DNA from 2 places in the Shewanella sp. M16 genome. Region 2 is predicted to be linked to the other one. Evidence: predicted binding sites of a transcription regulator. Region 2 holds the regulator's gene; the other holds the start of a gene.
The links. The regulator ArgR, encoded in region 2, controls arginine synthesis, uptake and breakdown. The targets are predictions, from matches to a motif close to ANTGAATANNTATTCANT.

Region 1 (4,189 bases), on a different contig from region 2:
TTAGAAGCAAAGTCAGCAACCGATTCCCGTTTTCCCAGTTCACCATTTTGCTGGTCTAGGTATAAACAGTGGCCACCGAGCTTATTAATACCGATATCAAAGCTAACGCGTGTTCTGAGTGAGGGCTTTTCAAATAACATCACCACACTCTTGCCATCCAGCGCATGACGATACTCAGCCGGATTGGCTTTGATCGTTTTTGCCAAGGCAATTAGATCCTGTAACTGCTGCTGGGTTAAGTCTTTTATCGATAGTAAATGCTTCATAACCTACTCCACTTATGGTTGGATTTGTGTTCCTACGGCTTCACCTTTTGCTAATGCGATTAATTGGCTTGCATCACGCCACGAGGCAACTTGTACCGCCTGCCCCATCCACTGTGCTACTTCGAGCGCAGCTTCAACTTTGACCTTCATTCCCTTTTCGATCACACCTTGCTTAACAAGGTCTGCTATCTGCTTGCCATTTAAACTATGGATGAGCTGGCCTTTACCATCGAGCACCCCAGAAACATCCGACAGCAGCACTAACTTGCCGCCCACTAATTTAGCTAAGGCCGTCGCCGCTTGGTCAGCATTGACGTTAAGCATTTGACCATCGTCCATCATGGCGATAGAGCTACAAATCGGCATCCAACCTTGCTCGAGGATAAACTTAAGATAAGTGCCATCGTTTGGCGTGACTTCGCCAACAAGGCCTAAACGCTCATCTTTAATCTTAGCCGAAACAGTATTGCCATCGGCAAGACTCATACCCACACTCACAATGCCAGCCTTAGTCGCTGCGCCTTGAAGGATTTTGTTCGAAGTGCCAGCAAGTGCGCCGGCAATAATCGGCATTTGCTCTGGCGGAGTCACACGTAAACCTTCTAACTTGACGGTCTCCATACCATTAGCCGCTAACTGCTCATCCACCAGACAGCCGCCGCCATGTACCATCAACACTTGCTGACCATTGGCTAACATAGCCGCAGCCGTATCCATCAATCGCGCCATCCCCATTTCACATTGCAGCAGCGCGCCGCCCACTTTAAGCACTAATACTGAGTTGTTTGTAGACATCTTGACGACTCTCTTAAATAAGGATGAACAATTAAAGGTTAAAATGAATCTTTATGCATTGCAGCGCTTGGCTGGCAGCACCTTTCATCAAGTTATCGATGGCACTGGCTACCACTAAGTAACCGCTATTCTCATCAAACTTCCAACCTAAATGGCAGTTGGGTGTCAGCACCACATCGTCTACTTTCGGGAACTGATTGTGCTTTACGGTTACCAATGGCGCCTTGTCATACACGCTATAGGCCGCTGCCACATCGGCAGTCGTAGTGCCTGGTTTTAGCTGCACGGTAATGGTCGCTAAAATGCCACGCTTAAAGTTGCCAAGGTGCGGGGTAAATATCACTTCTTGACCAAGCTGAGTGGCGATCTCGGGTTGATGTCTGTGGCCTAATACGCCGTAGGGTGTCAGGCTCACTTCACAAAAACTGGTGTGTAACTGCGCTTTACGGCCCGCACCTGTTACGCCGCTCACGGCATTGATCACCGGATAAGCCGATGTCAGTAAACTCGCTAGCGGTTTTAACGCTGTCAATGATGCGGTCGGGTAACAACCTGGCACGGCAATCATCTTAGTCGCAGCGATTTCTTTAGTATTCCATTCGGCAAGGCCATACACGGCTTTGGCTAAAACTTCAGGATATTCATGCTCAAAGCCATACCACTTCGGATATTGCGCCACATCGCTAAAACGATAAGCACCGCTTAAATCGAATACCGCTAACCCTTGGCTATAAAACCAAGCCGCTAAATGCAGGCTCACCGAGTGCTCAGTCGCTAACACCACGGCATCGGCTTCGGCAACGATTTTTACCTTAGCTTCATCGGACAATGGCGACAGCGTTAATGCGATATGGCTATAGCTAGGATACAAATCCGCTAAAGGCTTACCTTTATCTAAACTGTTTTCAGAAACATACAACCCTTGAATCGTCAGTTCTGCTTCTGCATGGATTAAAGCGGTCAGTTGCGCGCCTGTGTAACCACTGGCACCAATAATGGCGATATTTTTCATGTTTTTTGTCTTATTAACCGAATCAAAGAAACTTAAAGAGTAGATGAATAGCTTACACGCAACCGCGCATATCTATGATGACAAGACTATCGTCGCAGGAAATCGTAATAGGTTGTTATTTTATTCACTGTCAGGCTAATACTGTACATCATGATATTCACTCTACAGGTCACAGGGGGTGACTCATCTCAACTGATGGCTAGACTACCACAAAGATCTAATTATGCAATATATGTGAATATATATTTTTAATTTATTTTCATATTTTAAGCTCAAACTGGAATATCGAAGACACGCCTCCCATTCAGCTAACTCGTTAATAACTCAGTTATCCAGGGTCAATATGAGTCAAAATCAGTCCTTTTCATTAACAGCTAAGATACATGTCTACAAAGAATAAAATGATGCACTTCATATTCACTTGCACTAATCATCAAAAAATATTGCGTGACTTCGCATTTCTATTGAATATTCTTCATCAAATACCGTGATTGGTTGCATATCGGATAAGCCAGTCGTATAAGTTATAAGTTCTGCTGTTGACCATAGCCCCAAGTGATAGGTATTGTGCTAACGGGCTATATACCCAAGCTACCTGAAGATACGAGTTTCAGAGCGCCTAGGGTGCTTCAACTCAAGGCGCATCAATGAAAGAATGTCGGCCACCTTTTAAATTGATGCAACACGGAAGTGGAGTGCCCTAGGTGCTCCGTCCCGGCGGGTTTTAACGCACTTTATGCTGCGTTGGTTATTTTTAACTTAGCCCGCTAGGCCTGCAAATAACTGCCTTGCCTAAAGTGCATTAAACTCCCGCTGAATCCTGCATCTTCAGGTTGTTTGGGTATATACAAAGCGAATTTTCATGTTTTTCTATTCGGAGTAACTATGTCAGTAACCATGGCAGACAATATGACAGATATGTATGCGTCATTAAGATCGAACGTGAGTATGTTAGGCCAAATCCTTGGTGATACTATGCGTACCCATCTTGGGGACTCTTTTCTTGAGAAGGTTGAACAGATCCGTAAGCTTGCCAAAGACTCACGCCGAGGCGATCAAGCCGCCAGAGAGCAAATGCTCGAGTTACTGACAGCTTTGCCAGACGAAGAATTAGTCCCTTTTGCAAAAGCTTTTAACCAATTTCTTAACTTAGCTAACTTATCCGAGCAATTTCATACTATCAGTCGTAATTGCGACGAACTTGTCTGCGTGCCAGACCCAGTGGAACAACTCCTAGGCCGCATGCTCAATGGTCGTGTCGACCAAGCTAAAATGCTCGACTGTCTAAAAACACTGGATATTGATCTGGTGCTAACAGCGCACCCCACTGAAATATCCCGTCGCACCCTGATCCAAAAATACGCCGCCATTGTCGACTGCTTAACAGAGCAAGAAAACGACCAACTGTCGGATAGAGAACGTCAACAGATCAATCTGCGCCTACGCCAATTAATCGCGCAAATATGGCACACCAATGAGATCCGCCGCGAGCGCCCAACTCCAGTAGATGAGGCTCGCTGGGGATTATCCACCATTGAAGAGTCACTCTGGCATGCGGTGCCTGACTTCTTAAGACAACTTAACGATCGAGTGCAGCAACGCACAGGGCAGCAATTACCGATTGATATCGCGCCAGTGCGCTTTTCAAGCTGGATGGGTGGCGATCGCGATGGCAACCCGTTTGTTACAGCAAAAGTCACCCAAGAGGTGCTCGACCGTAACCGCCATGCTGCCGCCAGATTATTCTTAAAAGATATCGTCCTGCTGGTCGGTGAACTGTCGATGGAAGAAGCCAATGATGAGTTAAAGACTTATACCAATAACAGCTGCGAACCTTACCGCCACGTGCTGCGATCTATTCGTCAAAGACTGCGCGATACCATAGATTATTTGAATGCGCGCATCGAAGGCCACAATCCTGAAGTCGATAAGTCGAGCCTAATTTGGCAAGAAAGTGATCTCAAAGCGCCGTTAGAAATGCTCTATAAGAGTTTAACCGACTGCGGTATGCGCTTAATCGCCAACGGTTTATTGCTCGACATTCTCCGCCGTCTCGCCTGTTTTGGCATTCATATGCTCAGACTCGACATTCGCCAAGACGCCAGCCGTCACAGCG
Region 2 (4,189 bases):
TGAGGATTTAAATGCGCCAGACTTTAGTAAGCGCTTCAGCCATATCGATAGAGACTACGCTAATACGATTCTCCATGGCGAAACCGCAACGGGCGAAGTGTTACTCGGGTTAGATGTCACTTGTAAAGCGTGGGCACTGACAGGGACGCGCGCTTGGATCCAACTATTACGCCTGCCCGTGATTAAAACTGTCGCCGATTGGTGCTATCTCAGATTCGCAAAACACAGATATCGCATCTCTTATTTACTGACGGGCAAAGCCCGCTGCGATGATAACTGCCAAATTCCCACCAAGCGCCGCTGAATGAGCTTTAGAAAGTGTAAAACGCAGGCATAAAAAACGGAGCTCAATGGCTCCGTTTTTTAATTCGTCATAATCTAAAAAAGATTATCCGAAAGATTATTTAACGAAATCAACGCCTAGTTTGATATCGCCTTTCAGCGTATCTAACATAGAATCACGAGCGTTAGCTTCGAATGCACTCACTTCACCGTAAGGCAGTACTTTTTCAATACCGTTTTTGCCTAACAGTACAGGTTGTGCGAAGAATTCAGCATGCTCGCTGCCGCCGTCAACATAGGCGCATTCAACGATGTTAGCTTCGCCTTGCAGACCACGAACCAGAGACAGACCGAAACGGCAAGCCGCTTGACCCATAGACAGAGTCGCGCTACCGCCACCGGCTTTAGCTTCAACCACTTCTGTACCCGCGTTTTGGATGCGAGTCGTCAAACTTGCCACTTCTTCGTCAGTGAAAGTCGCGCCTTCAACTTGAGACAGTAATGGCAGAATGGTCACGCCGCTGTGGCCGCCGATCACATTGACTTTAACGTCAGCAACGTTCAGACCTTTTAATTCGGCGATGAAAGTTTCAGAGCGGATCACGTCTAGAGTCGTGATACCGAACAGACGGTTTTTATCGTAAACACCCGCTTTTTTCATCACTTCTGCAGCGATAGCTACGGTCGTGTTGACTGGGTTAGTGATAATGCCAACCAAAGCCGTAGGGCAAGTTGCCGCTACTTTTTCGATCAGGTTGCGAACGATACCCGCATTGATATTGAACAGATCTGAACGATCCATACCAGGCTTACGTGCAACACCAGCAGAAATTAGAACAACGTCAGCACCCACTAGGGCAGGCGTTGGATCTTCACCAGCAAAACCTTTGATTTCAACAGCAGTTGGAATGTGGCTCAAGTCAACCGCAACACCCGGAGTTACCGGTGCGATATCATATAGAGACAATTGTGAACCCGCAGGCAATTGAGTTTTTAACAGTAGGGCAAGAGCCTGGCCGATACCACCAGCAGCACCAAGTACAGCAACTTTCATAGTTATCTCCGTTATTTCTCGGATATGTGTGACATGGATCTAATTTGCGTTGGCGTCACATTACTGGAATGTCACAACAATTTCAATTATCCCTTAGTCGTGGGACAAAAGAATTCCGGAATAATGTAGAAGCAATGTAGAACAATTACTCAAATTGGGATTTTTACGCCCCCAGCAAACGCTTAACCACTGGGACTTAGTGAATTTTTATTCAACCAATCTGGTTATTTGTTGACAATTTTTCTAAAAATATTCAAAATGGGCCTGTTTTTTTGAATAACGAATAATAATATTATGCAAACGACCAAGAATCAGGATGACCTTGTTAGAATTTTTAAGTCGATTTTAAAAGAAGAGCGCTTTGGCTCTCAGAGTGAAATCGTCACCGCCTTGCAAGCTGAAGGCTTTGGTAATATTAACCAATCGAAAGTGTCACGCATGCTCAGCAAGTTCGGCGCAGTGCGGACTCGCAACGCTAAGCAAGAGATGGTGTATTGCTTACCAGCCGAATTAGGCGTACCCACCGCGGGTAGCCCGCTGAAGAATTTGGTACTCGACGTCGATCACAACCAAGCTATGATCGTCGTGCGAACTAGCCCTGGTGCCGCGCAGCTTATTGCCCGCTTGTTGGATTCTATCGGTAAACCAGAAGGCATTTTGGGTACGATTGCCGGTGATGACACTATCTTTATTTGCCCATCGAGCATCCAAGATATCGCCGATACCTTAGAAACCATCAAATCTTTATTCAATTATGCAGAATAAAAAAACAGGTCAGTGAGCTGACCTGTTCTATTTTACCTGTACATTTTGAAGTGCTATACCGCGCTGGTTATTTGGCCATTGTCCCGATTACGTTACACATTCAAGCACAATATCTAACTCACAATCTCTAACTCAACTATAACGATATCAGTAAGCCACACTGATGCGCTGGTTTGGGTGAGCGCCCTTTTCGGCTTCATCTACCATGGCTTTTGCGTAATCGGTTACAGAGATACGGCTTTGACCATTAGCATCGGTAAAGAAGCTGTCTCCACCAAGACGGTACGGGCCTTCACTCTCACCGGGATAAATCTCAGCCGCTGGGCTCACAAAGGTCCAATTGATTGCCGTTTGCGCCGCACGGAATACCTTCAAGGCTTCACCCTGAGCTAACGCCTCATCTTTATATGCTGCAGGGAAATCTGGACTAGAGACCAGCGTCACACCCGGCGCCACTTCTAAACTCCCAGCACCACCGACCCACAATAAACGTGACACGTTAGCGTTAGGCAGCACATCCAGTAAATGCTGAACCGTACTCGCCACTAGACCATGATTTTGTTGGGCACGGCCACCAACGGCGGCAATCACGACATCTACGCCAGCAAAGGTATCGGCGACCAATGGCTGCTCTAAATCCACGGCACGTACTGCCACGTCAGCCACGGATAACTTGCTTGGATCACGCACTAATGCTGTCACTTGATGTCCACGACTCTGTGCTTCTTTTAAAATTGCACCACCAATCCAACCCGTTGCACCTAAAATTGCGATTTTCATTTCATTGTCCCACTCAGATGATTTACATTGGATCCAGTTTACTTGCAGTTTTTCACCTAATAAACATCAATAATTGAGCATGATTGTTTCAATATAGGATACTAATGTGGATAAAATTGCCGCAATACGCAGTTTCGTCGAAGTCGCAAACTGTGGCAGCTTTACCAAAGCTGCCGAACATTTAGACCTCAGCCGCCTGCAGGTTTCCCGTCATATTCAAGAAGTGGAGCAGTGGTTGAGTTTACGCTTATTACACCGCACCACGCGCAGCGCCAGCTTGACTTTGCAGGGTGAGGAAGCGCTACAATTTTGCCAGCGGATCTTAAGTGAAGTTGCGGCCATGGAGAGCCGTGCCCACAGCCATAACAGTGAACTGGTAGGCAGTATTCGTATCGCTACGCCTATTGGCCTTGGGCAGCACAGTCTGTTTGATGTCGTCGATCGCTTTATTAAAATTCATCCTAAGGTCAACATTCAACTTGTGATGTCGGACAGTTTTGCGCAATTGGTAGATGAAAGAGTCGACGTGGCGCTACGTTATACCGAGCAACCCGATGATAATCTCATAGCTCGGCGTTTGATGACCATAGATGCGGTACTTTGCGCGGCGCCGAGCTATCTTGATAGCGCAACGCCACTCCTCGAACCCATAGATCTGCTGGCCCACAACTGCCTGATACACTCAGCGCAACAAAACTGGCCTTTTCTAAAAGAACTGCAAGCCGAGCACGTCAAAGTTACAGGGAATCTTAGGGCTAACGATATGGGAGTGTTGGTCAGTGCGGCGCTACGTGGACATGGCATAGTGCGTTTACCCTGTGACTTGGCTAACCAGTACCTTGCCAGTGGTCAGCTCAAAGAAGTCCTACCTGAATTTACGACACCAGGCCAAACCCTGTGGGCAGTGTATTTGTCCCGCAGTTATCAGCAAAATCTAGTGCGCGCCTTTATCGATTTCACCGCCCTGCAATGGCAGCTCGATATCAAAAAATGGGTTCCCGCGCATTAGCATAAAAAAACGCACTTAGGCGTTAGCTTAAGTGCGTCTCGATTGATGCTAATTCGGCTTGATTATAGAAAGCTTATTCGTCGAACTGCAGCATAAAATCCAGTGCGGGGGCAAAGAAAGATGAACCTGTCATCGCCTTAGTAAAATGCATCAAGTGATCATGATTGCCTTCACCATCACCAAACATCATGCTATGCAGCATCTTTTCAAAATGTTCTGGCGTGCGGCAGTTAGAGATAAACATTAATCCCTGCTCCTTCAGCGAACCATAGGGCATACTCTGACGCAGGATCTCCATT

Region 1: argC (N-acetyl-gamma-glutamyl-phosphate reductase) is a predicted target of ArgR. The motif match lies at 2,307-2,324, and genes of this name have one in related genera.

What each region holds. Positions count from the first base shown of each region.
Region 1 is NZ_JAGTUL010000037.1:3,798-7,986, reverse strand. Features, by position in the region: gene KFE26_RS19080 (ornithine carbamoyltransferase) at 1-266, opposite strand, end outside; gene argB (acetylglutamate kinase) at 279-1,061, opposite strand; gene argC (N-acetyl-gamma-glutamyl-phosphate reductase) at 1,093-2,073, opposite strand; gene ppc (phosphoenolpyruvate carboxylase) at 2,959-4,189, shown strand, end outside.
Region 2 is NZ_JAGTUL010000004.1:8,890-13,078, reverse strand. Features, by position in the region: gene KFE26_RS03620 (thiol-disulfide oxidoreductase DCC family protein) at 1-304, shown strand, start outside; gene mdh (malate dehydrogenase) at 401-1,336, opposite strand; gene argR (transcriptional regulator ArgR) at 1,631-2,101, shown strand; gene KFE26_RS03605 (NAD(P)-dependent oxidoreductase) at 2,249-2,881, opposite strand; gene KFE26_RS03600 (LysR family transcriptional regulator) at 2,988-3,890, shown strand; gene KFE26_RS03595 (Dyp-type peroxidase) at 3,964-4,189, opposite strand, start outside.